Alicyclobacillus sp. SO9: one gene and its partner. The protein of the gene in region 2 interacts with the protein of the main gene of each other region in a pairwise test. Links are inferred from orthologs where the notes say so. Each region holds a gene or a part of one and is shown on either strand. Other genes may lie near its edges.

Evidence for each region. The genes of interacting proteins can lie anywhere in the genome.
Region 1: the proteins of lpdA (region 2) and odhB interact in binary tests that used the Escherichia coli proteins (3 or more experiments, as listed by UniProt). The link is inferred for Alicyclobacillus sp. SO9 from one-to-one orthologs.

Annotation. Positions count from the first base shown.
Region 1 is NZ_CP066339.1:5,071,765-5,077,015, forward strand. What follows is about bases 1-2,879. They hold odhB (2-oxoglutarate dehydrogenase complex dihydrolipoyllysine-residue succinyltransferase), read right to left. Parts: upstream 2,225-2,879; coding sequence 776-2,224; downstream 1-775. Other genes in these bases: GI364_RS23705 (pentapeptide repeat-containing protein), read right to left, coding at 1-261; GI364_RS23710 (PadR family transcriptional regulator), read right to left, coding at 277-600; GI364_RS23720 (2-oxoglutarate dehydrogenase E1 component), read right to left, coding at 2,227-2,879. In the rest of the region: more of GI364_RS23720, read right to left, coding at 2,880-5,124. UniProt on the Escherichia coli protein: E2 component of the 2-oxoglutarate dehydrogenase (OGDH) complex which catalyzes the second step in the conversion of 2-oxoglutarate to succinyl-CoA and CO(2).
Region 2 is NZ_CP066339.1:828,944-836,684, reverse strand. The notes cover bases 2,327-5,322. They hold lpdA (dihydrolipoyl dehydrogenase), read left to right. Parts: upstream 2,327-3,117; coding sequence 3,118-4,527; downstream 4,528-5,322. Other genes in these bases: GI364_RS03665 (hypothetical protein), read left to right, coding at 4,544-4,744; GI364_RS03675 (dihydrolipoamide acetyltransferase family protein), read left to right, coding at 2,327-3,114. Outside these bases: pdhA (pyruvate dehydrogenase (acetyl-transferring) E1 component subunit alpha), read left to right, coding at 1-729; GI364_RS03680 (alpha-ketoacid dehydrogenase subunit beta), read left to right, coding at 732-1,712; more of GI364_RS03675, read left to right, coding at 1,741-2,326; GI364_RS03660 (HAD family hydrolase), read right to left, coding at 5,325-6,056; tRNA (uridine(34)/cytosine(34)/5-carboxymethylaminomethyluridine(34)-2'-O)-methyltransferase TrmL, read right to left, coding at 6,193-6,651; GI364_RS03650 (amidase domain-containing protein), read right to left, coding at 6,700-7,683. UniProt on the Escherichia coli protein: Lipoamide dehydrogenase is a component of the glycine cleavage system as well as of the alpha-ketoacid dehydrogenase complexes.

The sequences.
Region 1 (5,251 bases), 4.2 Mb from region 2 along the record:
ATTGCTCATAGACAAATTCATACCAACTGCCTGTTGCATCTGTCTGGAATTCTCACCAATGGCTCCAATGAGCTCTGACACTTCTCCAATTGAATTAACGGTCATCTCCAGTGCGGTCTCATCGTCGTACCCTTCTTCCTTCAAATCTTGCATTCTTTCTTGCAAATTTTGAAGGAGCTCTTCTTTCAACTCCACCATCGTTTTCAGTTCTTCGTGAGACGAAAAGACTTTGTCGAGGTGCTCCCTTAATGTATCCGTCATATTTCATTCCCCTTCTTAAATCAGGTTGTTTAAGATCCGTTGCACATTTTCCCAATTGCGCTTGTTCTGTTCGTAGGTATCTTTGCCTTTACTCGTAATGCTGTAGTACTTGCGGCGTCCGCCCTGAGTCTCGTCGCCCCAGTAGGATGTGATGGCCTCCTCTCGTTCCATTCTCTTTAACGAGGAATACATAGTGGCTTCCTTCAACTCGTACTCGCCATCAGAACCAGCTGACACAAGTTTTGAGATTTCATAGCCGTATTTGTCCGTATCCATCAGTAATTTGAGAATGATGGTATCAATATGTCCTCTAATCATGTCTGAGGTCGTTGCTGCCATGTGTATCACCTCTTTGCGTATAACATATATCATATTACTATGTATGTCAAAGTACTTTGATGCAGATGTATGTGCTGCAAACAAAAAGAGCTGTCGATAAAATCGACAGCTCTTGACGACCACGCAAATGCGCAAGACTTGGGCCTCACCACATAGCCCGCGCAGCCTTCCGCGACTATCCCTGCAGCAACAGCCGCTCTGGGTCCTCTATCATCTTCTTGATGGCCACCAGGAAACTGACGGCTTCCGAACCGTCCACAATGCGGTGGTCGTAGGACAGTGCCAGGTACATCATTGGTCTGATTTCCACATTCCCGTTCACAGCAACCGGACGCTGTTGAATCGTGTGCATCCCCAAAATACCTACCTGCGGTGCGTTCAGGATTGGTGTTGAGAAAAGCGATCCGAATACGCCTCCGTTTGTAATCGTAAACGTCCCGCCCTGAAGGTCGGAAAGAGCCAGATTATTGGCACGTGCCTTTTTGGCCAAGCCAGCAACTTCCTGTTCAATCTCGGCAAAGGTGAGTCTATCCACGTCCCGTACAACAGGTACAACCAGTCCGCCCTCCGTGGACACGGCGATACCAATGTCGTAGTGGTCCTTCAAAATCATATCCTGACCGTCAATCTCCGCATTCAAGCGCGGGAACTGCTTTAGTGCACCTACAGCAGCCTTTGAGAAGAACGACATGAAGCCCAGGCCGATGTCATGCTCTTCCTTGAAGCGTTCTTTATGGCGCTTGCGGACCTCCAGCATGTTGGTCATATCTACTTCGTTGAAGGTTGTGAGCATCGCCGACTGCTGTTGTACTTCCACCAGTCGTTTGGCAATGGTTTGGCGGCGGCGCGACATTCGTTCTCTTTTTTCATCCGATCTCGTTGCACCCTTCACACCAGCACCACCCGCTGCCGGTGTCGCTGCCTTGCCCGCAGTTCCGCCTTGTTGGGACGGCGCTTGCGGCTGCGGCTGACCTGCTGCAGATTGACCCTGACCTTGGGCGGGCTGTGCCCCCTTGCTTGCCTGCCGCAACACATCCGCTTCTGTAATCCGACCCAGACCACCGCTGCCTTGTACATTGGACAAGTCAACGCCTTGTTCCTTGGCTAAGCGCCGGACCGCGGGCGTAGTATGAGGCGGCACGGACCCGTCAGGTGCTGCAGCACCGGCGCCGGAACCTGCAGTCGTTTTGCCAGCGTCTGCTTTATCCCCCGCGTCTGATGAAGTCTGTTGTGCCGGTTTCGCCTCTGCTTCAGCTGACTCGGTGTTGCCGTCCGCTGCACCGCCATTGTCTGAAGCAGTCGAACCGTCCCCAGGGGTTGCCCCGCGATTGTCCGAACCGCTGCTGCCGTCAGCCCCTGCACCGGCATTACTGCCGCCAGCAGCGTTTTGTCCGGCGGCAATCGTTCCAATAGATGCACCAACTTCCACCGTATCTCCAGGCTCTACCGATGTACTTTCCAGAACACCCGCCTCTTCTGCCATAACTTCAATGTTCACCTTGTCTGTTTCCAGTTCAGCAACTGCTTCACCCAGTTCCACAGCATCACCAACACTCTTCAGCCACTGAAGCAGGGTACCTTCGAGAATGGATTCGCCCAGTTCAGGAACCTTAATTTCTCCCATCTTCAATCCCTCCTGTCATATCCGCCTGCAGGATGTTCTGCTGCTAGTGTTTGGTCCATCAGTCGTCCCTGTCTGCTTTTGTGTACATTTGCGCTGCCTTCAGCCGGACTTGATTGCTCCGACCTCCCTGAATAGTACACAGGGATGTTTTCTCCGAACAATTCCTTAAGTCGAGGCTCAACAAAGAACCACGATCCCATATTTGCAGGTTCTTCCTGCATCCAGAAGACTTCTTCCAAGTTGGGATAACGGTCCTGCAACTGCTTCAAATGCTCCCACGGGAACGGATAGATCTGTTCTAACCTGGCAGCTGCAATCCACGCGGGAACCCCGCCCTCGTATTCGCGAAGAGCAGCGGAAAAATCTACACCGACTTTTCCTGAAGATAAAACAAGACGGGTTACAGAATCTGTGTTTTCAACAGTCGCATTATCCATCAACACAGGTTGGAAGGAACCTTCCGTTAACGCCTCGCGGCTCGATACCACCTGTTGATTGCGAAGCAGGCTTTTGGGGGTCATGACAATCAGCGGCCGCGGCAAAGTTCTCTGCATGACTGCTTGGCTGCGCAACAGATGGAAATACTGAGCCGCAGATGTCGGATTGACAACGCGCCAGTTGTGCTCGGCTGAGAGTTGCAGGTACCGCTCCAAACGTGCGCTCGAGTGCTCCGGACCTTGCCCCTCATAACCGTGAGGAAGCAGCATGACCAACCCGGAGGGCTGTTTCCACTTTGCCATGCCAGAGGCAATAAACTGGTCTATAATGACCTGACCAGCATTACTAAAGTCACCGAATTGGGCCTCCCACAGCACAAGTGCATCCCGGGCCTGCACACCGTAGCCGTATTCAAAGCCAATGACAGCCGCTTCGGACAACGGACTGTTGTGGAGTGCAAACGACACCTTTGCCTTATCCAAGTGTTCCAGAGGACTGTAGCGCAACCCAGTCTTTGCGTCGTGGAGCACTAGGTGTCGCTGACTGAATGTGCCCCGCTCTGAATCCTGACCTGTCATCCGAATCGGTGTGCCTTCAGTCAAAATAGAACCAAATGCCAAGGCTTCAGCATGTGCCCAGTCGATTTTGTCATCATCAAAGGCTTTTCTGCGCCGCTCCAACACACGTTGCAGTTTGTTGTACACTGTAAAATCTGAAGGTCTGGTTAAGAGTGCTTCATTAATCTCCTTTAAAACCTCCAGAGATACACCAGTTTTCGGCGCTTGCTCTTCAATGATCTCGCCAAACTCTTCTTCCTCTTGAGATTCTTCTTCACGTTTCACTTTTTGATGCGCTTCTTGAAGCTTCTTTTGTACCTGCTCTGCCATATGCTTCGTTTCCTCTTCGGAAACAATGTCTGCAGACTGCAGGATTTGGGAATAGATCTGCCTGACGCTGGGATGGCCGTTGATTTTCGTATACATGCTGGGCTGCGTCGGCATCGGGTCATCCATTTCGTTGTGGCCCCAGCGTCGGTAGCCAACGAGATCGATGAGAAAATCCTTGTGAAATTGCTGCCGATAAGCATGTGCAAACAACACCGCGGCAATACAGGCCTCCGGGTCATCAGCCGACACGTGCACAATCGGTATTTCAAAGCCCCGTGCCAAGTCGCTGGCGTAGCGGGTGGAGCGACCCTCATCTGCATCTGCCGTAAAACCAAGCTGGTTGTTGGCAATGATATGAATGGTACCGCCCGTCTGGTATGCGTCGAGACCGGACAGGTTGAGTGTTTCAGCAACAATGCCCTCACCCGGAAATGCTGCGTCGCCGTGGACCACGATGGCCAGGGACTGATTAGCATCCTGCGTCGGCTGTCCCCCGTGGCTTCTGTCATCCTGCTCCGCCCTGGCGAAACCCTCCACTACCGGGTTGACGAATTCCAAATGGCTCGGATTGTTGGCTAAGACCAAATGTGCCTCTCGTACCCCGGCTTCCTTTACATCGCGCCGCGCACCCAAGTGGTATTTCACGTCGCCTGACCACCCGTAGTTGATGCCCATTGAACCTTCCGACGGCACCAACTCCTTATTCACGGAGGTGTGAAACTCTGAAAAGATGGTCTCATAGGGCTTGCCCAGAATGTGCGCCAGCGTGTTTAAGCGTCCGCGGTGAGCCATGCCCATCATGACGCTCTTGGCTCCGCTTGCCACAGCCTCTGTAATCAGCCTGTCGAGCATGGGAACCAGCATATCTACACCTTCGATGGAAAAACGCTTTTGGCCAACGAATGCACGCTGCAAGAACTTTTCCAACTCATCGACATGAATCAGTTGATTTAGTAAGTCTCTCTGGTCAGCTTCAGACAGTTTCTCGCTGCCCTCGCTCATTTCCACTCGCTGACGAAGCCACTCCGCTTCTTCTGAGTTATCCACATGGGCGAAGTCAAAGGCGAGAGACTGCGTATACAACTGTTTTAAACGCCGGACCGCGTCCAGAGCCGTAGACACCGCAGACGGAGCATCGTGCCAGACGTAACTGGCCGGCATGTTGCTTAATTCAGCTTCAGACAGTCCATAATGAGCCATCTCCAGCACTGCCACAGGATTCGTCTCTTCTTTCAACGGATTCGTCCTTGCAGCCAGATGGCCATACTCTCGCAGATTCCGAGCCAGTTCCTGCGCCAAGCTCACCTTTGTTATATCCACCGCCGCAGTCTGAGCCGCACCCGCAATCTGAGCCGCACCCGCAGACGGCGCTTCTGAAGAAACCCCTGCCTGACCTGGTACCTGGAGCGGCTGCCATGCCGTGTCCGGCGGAGGTCCCCACTTTTCAAAATAGGATCGATACGCATCAGTGACGGAATTGGCATCTTTAAGGTACTCATCATAAACTTCCAGAACATAGGCCAAGTTTGGACCCGAGAGTTCAGCCCACGGTGCCAAATCTTCATTCTGCTGCATCAGTACCGCCTTCCTTTACACCTCAAATTCCAATTTTCGTTGTTCAAGCCTGATTGTTCAAGCACAGTGACTACTTCGGGCGCACCAACTACTTTGAGTGCACCAACTACTTCGGGCGCACCAACTA
Region 2 (7,741 bases):
CACGGCGGTGAAATACCGGAGGGAATCAACGTTCTGCCTCCGCAAATTATTATTGGCGCGCAAATCGTCCAAACAGCCGGCGCGGCACTAGGGTTCAAGTTAAAAGGGGAAGACAAAATTGCCTTTACCTACACCGGTGACGGCGGAACTTCACAGGGTGACTTTTACGAGGGCATCAACTTTGCCGGAGCGTACCAGGCACCTGCTGTATTTATTGTGCAAAACAACCAGTTTGCCATTTCTGTCCCTGTCAGACAACAAACAGCTGCAGAAACGCTGGCACAAAAAGCTGTTGCAGCCGGCGTCCCCGGTGTGCAGGTCGATGGTATGGATATCCTCGCCATGTACGCAGCTACAAAACAGGCGGTGGACAGAGCACGCAGCGGTGCGGGCCCGACAGTGATTGAGAGTGTAACCTTCCGTTATGGTCCACACACCATGAGCGGCGATGACCCAACCCGATACCGTACGAAAGATTTAGAGGAAGAGTGGGAACGCAGAGACCCGCTGATTCGGTTCCGCAACTACCTTCAGGCGAAGAACCTTTGGACTGAAAAGGACGAAGAAGACACCATTGAGGAAGCAAAACAAACCATCAGCGATGCTCTGAAGAAAGCTGATGAGTATCCAAAGATGACGATTCCGGGTCTGGTCGACAGCATGTTTGAGACACTGCCTGATATGCTGATGCGCCAGAAGAACGAATATGTGTCAGGAGAGGAGAAATAAGCATGGCACAAATGACAATGATTGCTGCGATTACTGACGCCTTGGACGTAGCCCTGGGCGCTGACGACAAAGTCCTCGTGTTCGGTGAAGACGTAGGAAAAAACGGCGGTGTCTTCCGGGCTACTCAAGGTTTACAGGATAAACACGGTGAAAACCGTGTCTTTGATACCCCTTTGGCTGAATCAGGCATTATCGGTCTGGCTAACGGCTTGGCATTTCAGGGTTTCAGGCCTGTTCCCGAAATTCAGTTCTTTGGTTTTGTCTTCGAAGCCATGGATCAAATCGTGGGCCAAGCTGCACGCGTGCGCTATCGAACGAACGGTCGGATCACCGCGCCTTTAGTTATTCGCTCTCCCTTCGGCGGCGGCGTCAAAACGCCGGAACTTCACTCTGACAGTCTGGAGGGGCTGTTTGTCCAGAGTCCCGGCCTGAAAGTTGTCATTCCGTCCAACCCGTACGATGCAAAAGGACTGCTTTTATCCGCAATCGCTGACAACGACCCCGTCGTCTACCTGGAACACATGCGCCTCTACCGCTCCATTAAACAGGAGGTACCTGAGGGCTCGTACACGGTGCCCATCGGAAAAGCCAATGTGGTTCGCGAAGGTACTGACGTAACCGTCATTGCGTACGGCTACATGGTGCAAACGGCACTCAAAGCGGCAGAACAATGGCAGAAGGAAAAAGGTCTCAATGCAGAAGTCATTGACTTAAGAACATTGAGCCCGCTTGATATCGAGACAATCGTGCAATCTGTGAAGAAAACACACCGTGCTGTGGTCGTTCAGGAAGCACAGCGGTCAGCAGGTGCAGCGGCAGAAATTGTTGCGCAAATCAACGAAAATGCCATTTTCCATCTGGAAGGTCCTGTGCTTCGCGTAACACCGCCGGATACCGTCTATCCGTTTGGACAAATTGAAGATGAGTGGCTGCCGAGCCCGAAACAGGTTGTCTCTGGATTAGAGAAAGTTATGAGCTTGTAATGCGTCGTAATCATTGGAGGTGAACGAAGTGGGTTTGTACGAATTTAAATTCCCTGAGTTAGGTGAAGGTCTGCACGAAGGGAAGATTGAAAAATGGGTCGTAAATCCCGGGGATGACGTAAAAGAAGACGACGTTCTCGCTGAAGTGGAAAACGATAAAGCAATGGTGGAACTCACAAGTCCTGTTGACGGCAAAGTCAAGGACATCAAGTTGGAAGCCGGCAGTACAGCCGTCGTCGGAGACGTCATTATCATCTTTGAGGTCGAGGGCGAAGGCAACATGTCAGACGCGCCTGCTACAGACGTTAAGGATGCTGCCGTCGAACAATCCGGTGTTGAAAATGTGACGGACAATGTGAAAAACCAGCAACCTGCTGCAACCGCAGCCGGCGGCCAAGAGAACAGCACCCAAAGCACATCTGTGCAGAGTGCAGCGAAAGAGGTCTTGGCCACGCCTGGTGTGAGAAAGTATGCAAGAGAGCAAGGCGTAGATATTACTCAAGTAACGGGCAGCGGCAATAACGGCAAAGTGACCCGTGAAGACGTGGACAGCTTCAAAAGCGGTGCACAGGCTGCTCCTGCACAAGGTCAGGATCAGTCACAAACGGCCGCGCAAGGTACAGGTGTCCCCGTTGCAGGGGGTCAAACCGCAGACGCACAAGGTGCAGGGAAGCCGTCACAGGCTGCCGCAACAGGTGCAGAACCAGAAGAGCGTATCCCGTTTACATCCATCCGCAAAATTATTGCAGATGCGATGGTCCAGTCTAAACACACGGCCCCTCATGTTGCCGTGATGGATGAAGTGGACGTAACGGAGTTGGTGAAATTCCGCAAGGAAATCAAACCGCTTGCCGCAGAACGAAACATTAAAGTCACCTACTTACCGTTTATCGTAAAAGCCCTGATTGGTGCTGTCCGTCAGCATCCGACGCTCAACTCGTCCTACGATGAACAGACTCAGGAATTAGTAGTAAAACACTACTACAACATTGGTATTGCGACAGATACAGACAGAGGTTTGTTAGTGCCTGTCGTCAAACATGCGGACCAAAAGAGCATGTTTACCATCGCCTCCGAGATCAACGATTTGAGTACGCGAGCCAGGGACAACAAACTTGGCCCTGCCGAAATGAAGGGAAGTACCATCTCAATCACGAATATCGGATCGGTTGGCGGTATGTTCTTCACGCCCATCATCAACTACCCTGAGGTAGCTATCCTTGGTGTAGGCCGAATCACTGAAAAGCCAATTATGAAAGACGGAGAAATTGTGCCTGGACAAATGATGGCACTGTCTCTCAGCTTCGATCACCGCATTGTCGACGGCGCATTGGCACAACGGTTTATCAACGACATCAAACGCATGCTCGAGAATCCGCGTTTGCTCATGATGGAGGTGTAAGTTGTGGTAGTCGGTGAATTTACAGAAGAAGTAGACGTACTTGTCATTGGAGCAGGTCCCGGCGGCTATGTGGCCGCCATTCGGGCAGCACAACTGGGGAAAGACGTAGTGGTTGTAGACAAGGGAGCGGTCGGCGGCGTGTGTCTCAACGTCGGCTGTATTCCCTCCAAAGCTTTAATCAGTGCAGCGCACCACTACGAAAATTCGGCAAACTCCCCCTTCCCTGGCATTGAAACGACCGCCAAGGTGGACTTCGCCAAGGTTCAGGAATGGAAACAGTCTGTTGTCGACAAGATGACGGGCGGTGTCAAGACACTCCTGAAGGGAAACAAAATTCGGGTCATGCAAGGTGAGGCCTACTTCTCCAAAGAGGATGAAGTCCGGGTCATGATGGAGCATGAATCTGAGCGTGTGAAGTTTAATGAGTGCATTATTGCGACGGGATCGCGTCCCATAGAACTAAAATCCCTGCCCTACGGCAAGCGGGTCATCTCCTCCACTGGGGCCTTGGCCCTGGACAAACTGCCGAAAAGCATCGCGGTCGTCGGCGGCGGCTACATCGGCATCGAATTGAGTCAAGCTTACGCCAAGTTTGGCACAAAGGTCACAATTATCGAGGGAACGGACTCCATTCTGCCCACCTTCGACAAACAGCCTGTTCGTCTGGTGTCACAGAGCCTCAAAAAGAGCGGCGTCGATGTGTACACCAATGCCTTCGCACAGTCTGTCGAGGAGAAGGAAGACAGCGTGACATTGACGTTCAAACAGAAGGACGAAGAAAAGTCTGTCACAGCAGACTACGTCCTGGTCACTGTCGGACGCAGACCCAACACGGATGAAATGGGTCTGGAAGATGTGGGCATTAAGATGACAGACAAGGGTCTGATTGAAGTAGATGCGCAGGGCAGAACCAACTTGAGTCACGTCTATGCAATCGGCGATATCGTTGCCGGACCCGCCTTAGCCCACAAAGCCTCCTACGAAGGTAAAGTCGCTGCAGAAGCCATTGCAGGCAAAGCCAGCGCAGTGGACTATCGGTGTATCCCGGCTGTGGTCTTCTCCGATCCCGAAATCGCCACCGTCGGCCTAACCGAACAGGAAGCCAAAGACCAGTACCAGGAAATCAGCGTCGGACGCTTCCCCTACGCAGCCAACGGCCGTGCCGTAGCCTTAGGTGCAGACTCAGGCTACGTCAAGCTGATTGCAGATAAGCAAAGCGGCCTTTTGGTGGGCGCACAAGTGGTCGGCCACGAAGCCTCCAACTTGATTGCCGAACTCGGGCTGGCCATTGAGATGAGCTCCACTCTCGAAGATGTCGCACTCACCATCCACGCTCACCCAACCTTGGGCGAGATGGTCATGGAAGCCGCCGAGGTCGGACTGGGCTCCCCCATCCACATTGTCGGCAAGTAGCAAGTAAGGTAGTAGGGTGAGTGACTTGATTGTGCTTGGAAGGTGTTGGGCGGTGCTGCCGCGGTGTGCGTCTTGCTTGCCCAGTCGCGGTTCCGCCCGCGGCTGTGGCATGCAGCGGCAGGAGGCAAGGAAGGCACCGCAGGTGCTGGCTGCGGCTGGCTGGCGGCTGGCTGGATTCCCGCACACCGCAGTTGGATTTGCAAGCCTTCAAATTTGAATTCTAAATGGAAGCGCCGGGGAAACCCGGCGCTTTCCTTCTTCTCTCGCTCATATCTCAGTTGCATTCACCTCTGCCCGCCGTGTCTCCACTGCATATACCCCAAGTACCCACGCTAATATACCCATCAGGGGTATAATTTAGGTTCATACGTGGAGTTTATATACCCTTCAGGGGTATATAAACCATCAATTTATACCCATTAGGGGTATGATCTCCAAAAAATAAGCATTCCAGAAGAGCTTAATGATGAGAGAATTACGGATGATTTAAAAATAAGGCCTTGGCAAGTGCTTAAGTTCCGCATACATACCCCTGCCGGGTATCAATATGGACAAATAAGCACTCCGCAGGAGCTTAAAACGGTACTGGCCCGCCGCTTCGGAGCAATAAGCACTTGGCAAGTGCTTATTGCCGCCGGGGCCTCTATTCCTCTATTCCTCTATTCCTCTATTCCTCTATTCCTCTATTCCTCTATTCCTCTATTCCTCTATTCCTCTGTTCCTCTGTTCCTCTACACAGTCCGCCAGTCCGCCAGTCCGCCAGCACCTACTCTGGTCATTACACTCCGATTCTATGACTAGTCTCGTACTGCAGCATTGACACTGGGAAGTTCTTGAACGAACTTTAAGACGTCTGCTAACGAGCCTTCGTGGGTGAAGTTGAAGTGTTCTTGTTCGTGCCGGACCAAGTAATCCGTTACCAAGTAAGTCTCCATGCCGGTCCTGCTCGCAGCACCGTCTTCCTTCACATCATTTCCAAACATCATGGCTTCTTGCGGTTCCCGACCCAATATGTCCAAAATCTCCATATAGTACTTCGGATTCGGTTTACAGTGATGCATGTTCTCCATGCTCGTCACGAGTCGAAAGGGGACGTCTCCAATACCGGCCCACTCCATTCTGTGATCAATAGCCAATCTCGGAAACAAGGGATTGGTGGCAACTACCAACTCATAACCCTTTCCAACCGCGGTGTCGCAGATTTTTCGAGCAATCGGACTCGGCTCCGTGTACTCCTTCAACTCTGCAAACCTGTCCCTGTAAAACGAATCAAAGAGGGGCCAGAATTCCTCTTCCTTGAAGCCTGTTGAATCAAAAAATACGTCCTTGAAGACCTGTTCGTTGGAGCGACTTGCATCTTCACTGGAGATCATCGCCTTGGTCGCTTTCCACACTTCTGAGACAATCTGTTGCTCATCTATCACACCGTGAACATGATGAACCAGTTTGCCAAAGTAAGCCTTCATAAACACGTCCAAATCTAATGGGAGCAAGGTTCCATCCAAGTCAAATAAAAGGGTTCGCAACATCCGGTTCCACTTTCCTTTCCCATTCAGTTATATATGTAATACCTGCGCGATCCTTCTTCGAGACACCCATCAGCTCATTCAGCTCATTCAGCTCATCCGCTCATTCAGCTCATTCAGCCCGTTCCCCTAGTCGGCGTTAGACCATCCCTGGAAATCCGACCTGCCGAAGTACCTCAAAGGCAACAATTGCGACAGCATTTGAGAGATTTAAAGACCTGGCTTCAGGCACCTGAGGAATCCGAATCGCCCGATCACGATGGGCCTCAAGAACATCTGCCGGCAGCCCCTTTGTCTCCTTTCCAAATACGAGAAAATCATCTGCCGTGTACGTCATTTCGGAATACCAGTTCCCACCTTTTGTGGACGCATAGAAAAAGCGCCCGTCGGGGTGCTTGTCCCAAACTTCTTGAAGGGAATCGTGGTAGCGGATGTCGAGCTGGTGCCAATAGTCCAATCCCGCCCTCTTCAACTGCCTGTCATCCGTTGAAAATCCAAGAGGGCGGACTAAATGAAGCACACTTCCTGTAACCGAGCAGGTTCTGGCAATGTTCCCCGTGTTTGCTGGAATTTCTGGTTCAACTAAAACGATGTGCACTCATGTGCCTCCTTTCAAGTAGAACAGTCTTGTTTGACTAACAAATGACTAACAGATATCTGAAGGTAAATGTACATAAGAGTAACGTGTTTGCGGTGTCCATGCAGGACTGTCCAAATACCTGTAGTGGCGATGGTAACTTGGCTCTGTGTGGGCATTCACCAGTGGATCTCCATTGCTGTCGAAGTCTGTAACAATGGTCGTATGATGGAACGTCCCCTGTCCGTTCCAATCGTAAAACACCAGATCGCCAACATTCAACTTATTCGGGTCTTCAATCATGGTTGCTCCCACAACATGTACCAGATATTGATGCAGAGCGTTTGACGTAGACCAACTGTAACTCCAGTTTACACCTTTTTGACCACTGCCGGGATAGTACCACCATCCTTTGGCTCTGTTATTACCTTCCTTGTGCATTGGCATTCCTGCGGCGTAAAGACATTGAGAAATAAAGTTGGTGCAATCATCTTCAAGAAACTTCACATATGCCGGATTATAAGAATTCCACCACAGGTCTGCGTAGCGTTGAGCCCGAACTCTGTCGTAGGTTTGACACTGCAAGTATCTCGGATATGGATATAGAGGTGCATCGCCTCTGCCTGTCTCACTCTTCTGGATGGGAAGTTCCTTGCTACGCTGCTTCAGTTCACTGGATTCCACAGCCTCTGCCAACAACCATTCCCCGTTGTGCAATTTCCATTTCTGCACGTGTGCTACGATTCTGGATTCTGCTGAGTATTTTAGGCCGTCCCTGTAAATCCAATTAATGATTTCAATAATTTCTGCTGTTGTTAGGTCTCCATCCTGTTGCAGACTTTTCACACCAACCTTAGAATGAGCCCTTAGGAGTTGACTTTTCCTGTACCTCATTTCCTGCTGCTTGCGTCGAATTCGGTGCTGCAAATCCCTCAGCCATGCTGTGGACACGCTTGTGCGAGATTTGTCTCTCAGTTCATTACAACTTCCTGTCACCCAGGCGCGATTACGCTCATCAAAGTACTTACGAATAGCATCCACTACCTTGGCCAATCTTTTCCCTCCTCAATTCGCTGCAATAAAAGCGGGTGTATCTGCTCACAACTGCTCA